3 regions of the Streptococcus thermophilus genome follow, and region 2 is predicted to be linked to each of the others. Evidence: predicted binding sites of a transcription regulator. Region 2 holds the regulator's gene; each other region holds the start of a gene.

Evidence for each region. Region 2 encodes CtsR, which represses protease genes until heat stress. Its sites were predicted from a motif close to TTGGTCAAAAAAGGTCAAANA; they were not measured.
Region 1: E3C75_RS10690 (ATP-dependent Clp protease ATP-binding subunit) is a predicted target of CtsR. The motif match lies at 1,676-1,696, and genes of this name have one in related genera.
Region 3: E3C75_RS04065 (ATP-dependent Clp protease proteolytic subunit) is a predicted target of CtsR. The motif match lies at 1,837-1,857, and genes of this name have one in related genera.

Annotation. Positions count from the first base shown of each region.
Region 1 covers NZ_CP038020.1:2,040,304-2,044,596, reverse strand. Annotated here, with positions in the region: gene E3C75_RS10695 (nucleotidyltransferase) at 1-1,046, shown strand, start outside; gene E3C75_RS10690 (ATP-dependent Clp protease ATP-binding subunit) at 1,760-3,874, shown strand.
Region 2 covers NZ_CP038020.1:454,478-458,770, reverse strand. Annotated here, with positions in the region: gene E3C75_RS02505 (ATP-dependent Clp protease ATP-binding subunit) at 1-2,039, opposite strand, end outside; gene E3C75_RS02500 (CtsR family transcriptional regulator) at 2,040-2,495, opposite strand; gene E3C75_RS02495 (COG2426 family protein) at 2,739-3,209, shown strand; gene tsf (translation elongation factor Ts) at 3,319-4,293, opposite strand, start outside.
Region 3 covers NZ_CP038020.1:764,760-769,052, forward strand. Annotated here, with positions in the region: gene E3C75_RS04045 (MalY/PatB family protein) at 1-445, shown strand, start outside; gene E3C75_RS04050 (levansucrase) at 521-688, shown strand; gene E3C75_RS04055 (hypothetical protein) at 729-1,004, shown strand; gene upp (uracil phosphoribosyltransferase) at 1,134-1,763, shown strand; gene E3C75_RS04065 (ATP-dependent Clp protease proteolytic subunit) at 1,901-2,491, shown strand; gene E3C75_RS04070 (YlbF/YmcA family competence regulator) at 2,578-3,027, shown strand; gene E3C75_RS04075 (YlbG family protein) at 3,020-3,301, shown strand; gene E3C75_RS04080 (ABC transporter substrate-binding protein) at 3,458-4,293, shown strand, end outside.

The sequences.
Region 1 (4,293 bases), 520 kb from region 2:
GCCACAAGTATCTCTTGGATCATGCTGAAGGAATAAAAATTGTTGCCATGTCTGGGAACTTTGTTCAGCGAGGTGAGCCAGCTATTGTGGATAAGTGGATTAGAGCTCAGATGGCTTTGGAAAATGGAGCAGATCTCGTGGTTGAGTTGCCCTTCTTTACGGCAGTCCAGTCTGCCGATTATTTTGCATCTGGGGCTGTCGATATCTTGTCTCGACTGGGAATTGATAGTCTTACTTTTGGCACGGAAGAAGTCCTAGACTATCAGACTATAGCAGATGTCTATTCTGAAAAGTCAGAGGAAATGGAAGCCTTTGTGGAAAGTTTACCGAGTGACTTGTCTTATCCACAAAAGACGCAAAAAATGTGGGAAAAGTTTGCTGGTGTGGATTTTACTGGCAATACACCCAACCATATCCTAGGATTAGCCTATGCCAAAGCTTGTGCGGGTAAGGGCATTACGTTGAATCCTATCCAGAGACAAGGGGCTGGCTATCATTCCTTAGACAAGGAAGTATCTTTCGCCTCGGCGACCAGTCTACGTCTCCACAAAGAAGATAGTGATTTTGTGGATAAGTTCATGCCCAATAGCAAACTTTTTCAAACTTCTCCACAGGTCTCTTGGGATAATTATTTCCAATTGCTGGTTTATCAGATTCTTACAAACCCTGATTTGACCAGTGTTTTCCAGGTGAATGAAGAGATTGCCAGTCGTTTAAAAGCTGCTATTCGTGAGGTTTCTTCTGTTGAAGAACTGGTGGATAAGGTAGCAACCAAACGCTATACAAAAGCACGGGTACGTCGTATTTTGACCTATATCCTAGTCGGAGCTGTGGATAATTCTTTGCCTAAATCTATTCATGTGCTTGGATTTTCTCAAAAAGGGCAGTCTCATCTCAAATCTGTGAAGAAGTTTGTGGATACAGTGGTTCGGATTGGACGAGAACCTTGGGATATACTTACACAACAAGCGGATAATATTTATCAATTAGGCAACCCCGAACTTTCTGAACAAAACTTCGGACGCATACCGATTAGAGTAAAATAGTTTTATAAAAGGTCTACCTCTGGTAGGCTTTTTTACTTTCTGTAAATTATTTTCCAAAAGGTCAAATAAGATCAAACAAAACTATCGACCTTTGCTGACTAATGGTGTATTATGATTCCATAAGGATTTAGCTTCCTTATAAGATTGCAGGACTAGCTTAAATACTTGTAAAAAGGTAATTATAGCTTACCTGCAAAAAAATTACAATAAAGGTCAAAAAAGTCAAAAATACATTGACCAATACTGACCAATGTTGTACAATATAAACATAAGGAAATGAAATCCTTATGAAGGCTGTCAAAACAGTCCATATACCGATATGAAAAGATTGCAGCTTGTCTGCTTAAATTTTCATTAAAAAGTTCAGTAAAAGTCAAAGCTAAATTCTTGACCCAAGCATATGAAAGGTATATGATAAAGCTTAAGGAAAAGAGTTTCCTTAAGCTACAAGCATATTTCAGAAAGAAACTTGTAAGTTAGCTATTTTGAGAGATTCACAGAAAGAAGGTGGCTCTTATGCTGAATGATAATTAAATTAATTCAAGACTGTGAAAGTTCTCAGCCTTCTACCAAGAGCAAAACCGAAAATTATTAGAAGAGTAGTTGAGGCTCTGAAAATTTTTAGGGTTTTGGTCAGTAAAAGTCAATTTTTACACATTAACTAAAAAATAACACTTAAAAAATCACAAGAAAACACAGTATGAGGTGATTATATGAACAACAACTTTAATAATATGGATGATCTTTTCAATCAATTGATGGGTAACATGGGTGGTTTCCGTTCAGAAAGCCGTCGCTACATGATTAACGGTCGTGAAGTGTCACCTGAAGAATTTGCAATTTACCGTCAAACAGGTAAATTGCCTGGTAATCAAGGTGAAGCAGTGAACCCAACGCAACAACAGGGTAACGGACCTAAACAAGATGGTATTCTTGCTAAAATTGGTCGTAACTTGACTCAAGAAGCTCGTGAAGGTAAATTGGATCCTGTTATCGGACGTAACAAAGAAATCCAAGAAACTAGCGAAATCTTGGCTCGTCGTACTAAGAATAACCCAGTCCTTGTCGGTGATGCTGGGGTTGGTAAAACAGCTGTAGTTGAAGGTTTGGCACAAGCCATCGTTAATGGTGATGTCCCAGCTGCTATCAAGGACAAAGAAATCATCTCAATTGATATTTCTGCACTTGAAGCTGGTACTCAATACCGTGGTAGCTTTGAAGAAAACATTCAAAACTTGATAAATGAAGTCAAAGAAGCTGGAAACATTATCCTCTTCTTCGATGAAATTCATCAAATTCTTGGTGCCGGAAGCACTGGCGATGGTCAAGGTTCTAAAGGTCTGGCTGATATCTTGAAACCTGCTCTTTCACGTGGTGAAATAACAGTGATTGGTGCAACAACTCAAGATGAATACCGTAACACTATCTTGAAGAATCCTGCCCTTGCTCGTCGTTTCAACGAAGTTAAGGTCAATGCTCCTTCTCCTGAAGATACCTTCAAGATTCTTCAAGGTATTCGTGATCTTTATGAAAAACACCACAATGTTATCTTGCCAGATGATGTCTTGAAAGCAGCGGTTGATTTTTCAGTACAATACATTCCACAACGTAGCTTGCCAGATAAGGCTATTGACCTTTTGGACATGACAGCAGCTCACTTGGCAGCACAACATCCAGTAACTGATGTCAATGCTGTTGAACGTGAAATCGAAGAAGAAAAAGCTAAACAAGAAGCTGCAGTTGCTAAAGAAGATTACGAAGCAGCTCTAAATTCTAAGATTCGTATTGAAAAACTTGAAAAGGAAATTGCTAACCATGCAAAAGATCGCAAGGTGACTGCGACTGTAAACGATGTGGCTGAATCCGTAGAACGTATGACTGGTATTCCAGTATCTCAAATGGGTGCAACGGATATCGAACGTTTGAAAGATATGGGTAACCGTTTGCAAGCTAAGGTTATTGGTCAAGATAAGGCCGTTGAAGCAGTGGCACGTTCCATTCGTCGTAATCGTGCAGGATTTGACGAAGGTAACCGTCCAATCGGTAGCTTCCTCTTTGTAGGACCTACTGGTGTTGGTAAAACTGAGTTGGCTAAACAATTGGCCCTTGATTTGTTCGGTACCAAAGATGCTATCATCCGTTTGGACATGTCAGAATACAGCGACCGCACAGCCGTTTCTAAATTGATTGGTACAACAGCTGGTTATGTTGGTTATGATGATAATAGTAATACCTTGACAGAACGTGTTCGTCGTAACCCTTATTCAATCATCCTTCTTGATGAAATTGAAAAGGCAGACCCTCAAGTTATCACCCTTCTCCTCCAAGTTTTGGATGATGGCCGTTTGACTGATGGTCAAGGTAATACTGTAAACTTCAAGAACACAGTCATTATCGCAACTTCAAACGCTGGCTTTGGTTACGAATCTAACTTGACAGAAGATGCTGATAAACCAGAACTCATGGATCGTTTGAAACCTTACTTCCGTCCTGAATTCCTTAACCGTTTCGACGCAATTATTGAGTTCTCACACTTAGATAAGGAGGACCTTTCTAAGATTGTCGATCTTATGTTGAATGAAGTTAACAAGACTCTTTCTAAGAAAGGCATTGACTTGGCAGTTAGCGAAGCTGCTAAAGCCTATATGACAGAAGAAGGCTATGATGAAGTTATGGGTGCTCGTCCACTCCGTCGTGTGGTTGAACAACAAATCCGTGACAAAGTCACAGACTTCCACTTGGATAACCTTGATGCTAAACACCTAGAAGCTGATATGGAAGATGGTGTCTTAGTTATCAAAGAAAAAAAAGAAAAAGATGCTAAATAAAAAGCATAGGAACTCCTAATCCGATTAATGAAGCAGAGATGTTAGTAGACATCTCTGCTTTTTTCTTTTTTATTTAAGACTTTCCTTGGGTGCTACGGACGGAAGCGACTTTCTAACGGAATTCCATTCCTAAGATTTGAGCCTAAGTCTCAAATCTTCCGAGTGAGATAAGCAATATGGTTTCTCTCACCTTTAGCACAGCGGAAAATCTTGTTTTGGGTATTGCTATGACTTCCATGTTTATTCTTAATTTTAAAATGATATGAAATTATAATAATCTTATGATATGAATAGTTAAAAATACATTATATTTTTAAGAAAATATTGACAACGTATATGTATATATATAATATTATGGAAAATTAAATTTAGGTGAGGAATTCGGTAGTGTAAAATAAGTTGTGTAAACACAAAAAGGA
Region 2 (4,293 bases):
GTTTTATCATCACGAAGAGCTGTAGCTCCCAAATTTGAGGTCATAATGATGATAGTGTTTGAAAAATCAACCTTACGACCACGGCTATCTGTTAAAACACCGTCATCCAAAACCTGTAAGAGAACGTTGAAGATATCTGGATGAGCTTTCTCAATCTCGTCAAAGAGAAGAACTGAGTAGGGCTTATTTCGAACTTTCTCTGTCAACTCTCCACCCTCATCATATCCGACATACCCTGGAGGAGCACCATTAAGGCGACTAGCCGCAAATTTTTCCATATACTCCGACATATCAAAGCGAAGCAAAGCTGATTCATCATCAAAGAGAACTTCCGCCAAAGCCTTGGCCAATTCTGTCTTACCAACACCAGTAGGTCCAAGGAACATGAAGGAGCCAATAGGACGTTTTCCAGTACGAATACCTGACTGATTACGACGAATAGCACGGCTGATAGCCGAAACCGCCTCATCTTGACCAATAACACGTTTGTGGAGTTCTGATTCAAGATTTAGGTAACGCTTGCTGTCAGTCTGCGTCATCTTCTCAACAGGGATACCTGATAAACGACTAAGAGTTTGCATAATCTGATCCGCATCTACCAAAGTAGGTTTAGGAAATTTTGCCTTTTGGTTAGCCTTATACTGTTTAACAGCAGCCCTAATATCCCCAGATATAAGTGCTTCATCCAAAGGCGTTATCTCACGTTTGGCCTCTTTTTTGATACGAACTTGAACAGTTGCACTCGCTTCATCTAAAAGGTCAATTGCCGAATCAGGCAAATTCTTACTCGTCAAATAGCGATGCGCTGCCTTGACTGCCGTCTCAACTGCCGCGTCCGTAATAGTCACACGATGATAGTCTTCATAAGACGAACGCAAACCGTTTAAAATATCGATTGCTTCAGATACACTTGGTTCTTCAATTGTAATTTTAGCAAAACGACGGGATAAAGCTGCATCTTTCTCAATATGCTTTTGGTATTCAGCTTGCGTGGTTGCTCCAACCATGTGAAGTGTCCCGCGCGCAAGGGCCGGTTTCAAAATATTAGCCGCATCCAAGGTACTATCAATACCTGAACCAGATCCAATAATCGTATGTAGTTCGTCAATAAAGAGAATGATTTTCCCATCAGCTTCAATCTCATCAATGATCTGATTCATACGCTCTTCGAAATCACCACGGAAACGTGTCCCTGCAACAACGCTCATCATGTCAAGCTCTAAGATACGCATATCAGCCAATTCAAATGGTACTTCGCCTGAAGCAATACGTTGCGCTAAACCAAGAGCAAGTGCTGTCTTACCGACACCAGCTTCACCTACCAAGACAGGATTATTCTTCGTTTTACGACTCAAAACCTGAATCATGCGTGAAATTTCTTCATCGCGTCCAATAACGGGATCAAGATTTCCTGACTCCGCTAATGCAGTTAAGTCTTTGGTATAATCTGCCAGTTCACCAGTAGATGATTGAGGAGGTTGCATCATATTGGCAAAATTCGCAGATGCTTTTGATTTCTTAGGTTTACGAAGATCGTGAATTGCCTTCAAATCTTGCTTGCTAAGACCAGCATTACGCTCCAAAGAACGTCGTAAATCTATGATGCGAGGTTTATCGCTATCATCTTTATATTGAAAACCAGCCACTTCAAGGAGGCGACAAACCATTAAATCCTTATGAAGAAGGAAGGCCATCAATACATGTTCAGACCCCACCTCTACAGCACCAGTCACACTAGCGATTCCTTGCGCCTCTTGCAACATAGCCTCTAGCGCAGGTGACTGTGCACGTAAATCGATAATATCTGATTTCGACAAGTCTTTTGGCCTCTTCTCCATAGCCAATACAGCAGCTGTCTCAATCTCTTCCGAATGAATACGGTCCTCAAAATCAGTAAATGTTAAGTAGGCTACAGATCCCGGAACCTCAACCATAGCCAGAAGCACATGCCAAGTCTCCAAGAAAGGACTTTCAAAACGCTCCGCTTCAAGCTGAGCACGATGGAAAATGGCCTGCATTTTTCTTGAATATATCGTCATCTAATTCCCTTCTCTATCCAATCTAAGTAATAGCGAGCGTAGAATACGCGAACGAATGATAGCCGCATCTTCGCCTAAAACATCATCACTAGCAGTCGCTAAAATCAAATTTCCCTCACGCTCAGTGATAATCTTTTCATCAAAAAGCAACTGAATGAGGTCTGTAAAGACTTGTTCGCTGAGCTGATCTGCCAAATTTTGCAGCAAATCATTAATCATATGGTGTTTGTCGGAGAATCTAACTTTGACAATGCGAATATAGCCGCCACCACCACGTTTGCTCTCAACAATATACCCACGACTCTCTGTAAAACGAGTCTTGATAACATAGTTAATCTGACTTGGTACTACTTGAAAAGCATCTGCTAAGTTCGAGCGTTGAATCTCAGCAGTTCCAGACTGGCCCAGCAATTCTTTAATATATTCTTCTATACTATCTGATGTATTTCTTGCCATCTTAATTCCTCCAGTCTAATTTGACTATAACTGACTATTATTATACCAAAAATGTTAGCACATGGGAAACTATACTCTCGAAAAGCTTTTTAAAGTTGTCATTGGAGAACATATAAGATACAATAGATAAGACTAAAAATAGTAGGTTTCTCAATTTTTTTACTGAAATATCCTGAACACCACGATAAAACTCACATTCCTTGAATTTTATCTCTTATTCCATTTCCTTATGAAAGGTTACTCATGAAATACATCATTGCATTCTTAATCTCTATGATTCCCCTTGTTGAACTCCGCGGAGCAGTTCCTGTTGCTATCGCCTCAGGTATTCCTTGGTGGCAGGCCCTTGTCCTTTGTGTGATTGGGAACATGCTTCCAGTTCCAATTATTTTCTTCTTCGCCCGCCGTGTTCTCAAGTGGGGTGCTGACAAACCTCTTATCGGTGGTTTCTTTACCTGGTGTCTAAAAAAAGGCCATAGTGGGGGTCAAAAGCTTGAAAAAGCTGCTGGAGACAAGGGTATCTTCTGGGCCCTTCTGCTCTTTGTAGGAATTCCACTTCCAGGAACAGGAGCTTGGACTGGTACGCTTGCAGCATCTATCCTAGACTGGGACTTTAAGCGCAGTGTTCTAGCTGTTATGCTCGGAGTTATCCTCGCAGGTATCATTATGGGAACTCTCTCCCTTCTATTTGGAGTAGACACTCTTGCTCATTAATAGAAATGTTTAGACATCTGGAGAAATGCTCAGATGTTTTCTAATTACAACAAAAAAGAAGTTACGATTGATTCACGTAACTTCTTTTCTTTTTATCTAGCAACTAGAATTAGTTGTTAAGAGCTGCTGCCATTGTGGCTGCAACTTCTGATTCAAAGTCGTTAGATGCTTTTTCAATACCTTCACCAACTTCAAAGCGAACGAATTCTACTACTGAAGCATTTACTGATTCAAGGTAAGCTTCAACTGTTTTGCTGTCGTCCATGATGTAAACTTGGGCAAGAAGAGTGTACGCTTGGTCAACTTTAGTGTTGTCAAGAATGAAGCGGTCCATTTTACCTGGGATGATTTTATCCCAGATTTTTTCTGGTTTACCTTCAGCAGCCAACTCAGCTTTGATATCTTCTTCAGCTTGAGCGATAACTTCATCAGTCAATTGAGCTTTAGATCCATATTTAAGGTGTGGAAGAGCTGGTTTATTAACCATTGCACGGCTTTCGTTATCTTGATCGATAGCATGGTTAAGTTGTGCCAATTCATCTTTAACAAATTGTTCGTCCAATTCAGAGTATGAAAGAACAGTTGGTTTCATCGCTGCGATGTGCATTGAGATTTGTTTTGCAATAGCTTCATCTCCACCTTCGATAACTGAAACAACACCGATACGTCCACCGTTGTGTTGGTAAGCTCCGAAGTGTTGTGCATCGGTTTTCTCAACAACTGCAAAACGACGTAATGAGATTTTTTCACCGATAGTAGCTGTAGCAGTTACGTATGCAGCTTCAAGAGTTTCACCTGAAGGCATAGTCAATGCAAGTGCTTCTTCATTGTTAGCTGGTTTACCTTCAGCAATCACTTTAGCTGTTTCGTTTACCAACTCAACGAATTGAGCGTTTTTCGCAACGAAGTCAGTTTCAGCGTTAACTTCAACAACTGCTGCAACGTTACCGCTAACGTAAACACCTGTCAAACCTTCAGCTGCAATACGGTCAGCTTTCTTAGCTGCTTTAGCCATACCTTTTTCTCGAAGTAATTCAATCGCTTTTTCGATATCGCCATCAACTTCAACCAATGCTTTTTTTGC
Region 3 (4,293 bases), 310 kb from region 2:
TACCAAAAACAGTTTCACCATTATTGAAAATGAAGACTTGCGTAAATCCTTTAAACAAAAACAATTGGCTAATAATCAACACGAAATTCCAACTATTGGTTTGATTACAACACAAGCTGCCTTTACCTACGGTCAACCTTGGTTAGAGGAATTGAAGACAGTTCTTGAAACTAATATTGACCTTTTAACTAAGGAACTTAGTGAAAAGACTAATATCGAAGTTATGAAACCTGAGGGCACTTATTTGGTCTGGCTTGATTTTTCAGCCTATGATCAAGATCACAATGAACTTGGACGTTTGCTTAAAGAAGAAGCGAAGGTAGTGCTAAATAACGGTATTACTTTTGGTTCCGAAGGAGAAAAACATTTCCGATTTAACGTAGCTACGCCAACTAAAGTTGTTGCTGAAGGTGTGAAACGTTTGGTTTCTGTCTTTGGAAAATAAGAAAAGTGATACAAATGGCATCACTTTAAATTTGAGGCAGACTCTTCTTTTGAGACTTTACTTAGACGATATCAGATGTCTGAGACCGTCTTCGAAGTTCCAGTAAATCCAACAGGTGGAAACCATTCTACTGATGATAAGACTTCTAAATCAGCAGATAATAATCAGCCATCACCTGATAAAGAAGATAAAGCAGAAACACCGACGAATACAGGTTTTCCAGTTCATAGACCGCTCAGCTAATGATAATAATTCATCAGATGATTATCAGGTAGAGGTTCCTGTGAAACTTTCAACAGAGGGTTCTGTCGGTGACCGTCGTCAAGTATCTCAAGCTACAGAGATTGCGACAACAGTACCAGAAGCTATTGTTTCAATTGGACCATCTATTCCAGTGAATGCTATTGAAGAAAAGGTAGTTACTGATACAGAAACTCCAAAATCAGCTAAGTCTGATGAGAGAAGTAAAGACAACCACATTAAAGTTGCTGTCAACTGTCAATCTTGGCAGCTATCTTTGCGGCTATTGGTAGCTCGGCACTTCTTGGCTATGGTTTAGTAACAGGTAAGATTCATCTGTCTAAAAAATAAAATTGGATCCTTTCCAAAAACGTTTGCAAGTAAAGCAAGCGTTTTTCTTGTGTTTTTGATATAATAGAGTGAATATAAAGCAAAGGAAGAAACTATTATGGGTAAATTTCAAGTTATTTCACATCCATTGATTCAACATAAACTCTCAATCTTACGTCGTGAGGATACGTCTACCAAGGACTTCCGTGAGTTGGTTAATGAAATCGCTATGCTTATGGGTTATGAAGTATCACGTGATCTTCCTCTTGAAGAGGTTGAAATTCAAACACCAATTATAAAAACAGTTCAAAAACAACTTTCTGGTAAAAAATTGGCAATTGTTCCAATCCTTCGTGCGGGTATTGGTATGGTAGATGGTTTCCTTAGCCTCGTACCTGCAGCAAAAGTTGGTCATATTGGTATGTACCGTGATGAAGAAACACTTGAGCCAGTTGAGTACTTGGTTAAATTGCCAGAAGATATTGATCAACGTCAGATTTTTGTAATGGACCCAATGCTTGCAACTGGTGGTTCAGCAATTTTGGCGGTGGATTCACTTAAAAAACGTGGAGCAGCTAATATCAAGTTTGTATGTTTAGTTGCCGCACCAGAAGGTGTAAAAAAATTGCAAGATGCTCACCCAGATATTGATATATACACAGCATCTTTGGATGAGAGACTTAATGAGAATGGCTATATTGTTCCAGGTCTTGGAGATGCAGGTGACCGTCTGTTTGGTACAAAATAAGTTGAAAAGGGAAATTTTCCCTTTTTTGCTTAATTAGCACTCTTTTTAAATGAGTGCTAAGGAATATACTTTTTATTTGACCTAATTTGACTAAAATCATATAATAACATCAAGACAATATTAAAAGGAGAATTCATATGATTCCGGTAGTTATTGAACAAACATCACGTGGTGAACGTTCTTATGACATTTACTCACGTTTGCTCAAGGATCGTATTATCATGTTAACAGGTCCTATAGAAGATAATATGGCAAACTCAATTATCGCTCAACTCTTGTTCTTGGATGCTCAAGACCATACAAAAGATATCTATCTGTATGTTAATACACCTGGTGGGTCAGTTTCAGCAGGCCTTGCCATTGTTGATACAATGAACTTCATCAAGTCTGATGTTCAAACCATCGTTATGGGGATGGCAGCATCAATGGGTACAATTATCGCTTCAAGCGGTACCAAAGGTAAACGTTTCATGTTGCCAAATGCAGAATACATGATTCACCAACCAATGGGTGGTACTGGTGGTGGTACTCAACAAACAGATATGGCTATCGCTGCTGAACACTTGCTCAAGACTCGTAATAACTTGGAGCAAATCTTGGCTGATAATTCTGGTCAGCCAATTGAAAAGGTTCATGTCGATGCTGAACGTGATAATTGGATGAGTGCCCAAGAAACACTTGAATATGGCTTCATTGATGAAATCATGACCAACAACCAATTAAAATAAGTCTAGCTTATCTAAGATAAAAGTCAGATGCTAATCGGTTTATATAAGAACCGTTTCATCTGACTTTTTGTGTTACAATAGGAAACATGTTAATAATCAATGAGGAGCTACTTGCTATTGATCAAGCAATAGACAGTCTTGTTTTACATTTTTTAAGATTGCCAGAAGTAGAGAATTACCGTTTAAAACAGCAGAGATTCAAAAATGCCAGAGAACTTCAAGAGCTACTCTTGGAATTTCAGGAATTAAAGGAAAGTTATGATAAAGCTAAGGGGTATGAGGCTTTTAGAGCAGATGTGAGAGACTTGAAACATCAGGTTTTACGAATGAAGCGCCAAATTGATCTAAACGAGGTGGTTATAGGCTATCGTCAGGCGGAGTTCGATTTGCAGATAATACTAGCTTCACTTGGAGAGGAGGTTGCTCAAGCTATCTCAAATCAGATTTTCATTGATACTGGCCTACCTCTTGCCCCTCATAAACCTCATCATAAAAAGGGTGGCACTAACATAAAGGAGGAGATGAGTCGTGATTAAGCGCCAAGGTATTATTGTTTATTTATACTATAATAGAGACTTACGTAAAATTGCCAAGTTTGGCGATGTTGTCTACCATTCTTATAAGATGCGTTATGTGCACCTTTATGTAGATCAAGACAGGGTTGAGGACATCTTGACAGAGCTTGAAGGAATGAAGGCAGTCAAAAAAGTTCTCCCTTCTTATTATTCTGATATTGATATGGATTTTGTAGGTAGTCTGGAACGTTACGACACCTCGGTCCCTGAACATTTAAAAAACTTTTCTCTTTAGCTAGGAGAAAAGTTTTTTTCTTAACTTAAACGTTAGTTTAAAAGCAATGTAATCGATTACCAGGGATAGAACATAGTTGTATATGATTGACAATTTTCTGATAATTCTGTAACCTATAAGGTAGACTTTTTTAAGAAAATATTAAGGAGAAATCTTATGTATAAAAAGATCACACTTATTGTGCTAGCCTTTTTTGCCTCCATTTTTTTGGTTGCCTGTGGCAAGTCACCTGATGTGACTGCTAATGCCAAAGGTACTAAGATTGGGGATACAATCAAAATTGGTGTTAACATGGAGTTGACAGGTGCTGTTGCGGCCTATGGTAAGTCAGAGCAGAATGGTATTAAGTTGGCTGTTGATGAAATTAACAAAGCAGGTGGCGTTGACGGCAAAAAGATAGAGCTCGTCACAAAAGATAATAAATCTGAAAATGCTGAGGCTTCAACATCTTCAACGAACTTGGCTATTCAGAGTAATGTAAATGCTATCGTTGGTCCATCGACATCAGGAGCTGTTGCTGCTGCTAGCCTCGTGTCACAAAAAACAGGGGTTCCTTTGATAACACCTTCTGGTACACAGGATGACCTTACGGTAGATGCTAACGGAGTTAAGAAATTTGTTTTTCGTACAACCTTTAAAGATAGCTACCAAGGTGAAGTTTTGGCGGCTTATTCTTACAATAATTTGAATGCTAAGAAAGTAGTTCTCTACTATGATAATGCTTCGGATTATGCCAAGGGAATTGCGGATGAATTCAAGCGTAAATATAAAGGTCAAATCGTTACTGAAGCTACCTTTGCTTCAGGTGACAAGGACTATCAGTCAGCTTTGACTAAATTTAAAGACCTAGATTATGATGCGGTTGTAATGCCTGGTTACTATACTGAGACTGGTATTATTACAAAACAAGCACGTGACCTTGGAATTGATAAACCAATTTTAGGACCTGACGGATTCAGTGATGAGAAATTTACTGAGCTTGCAGGTAAAAA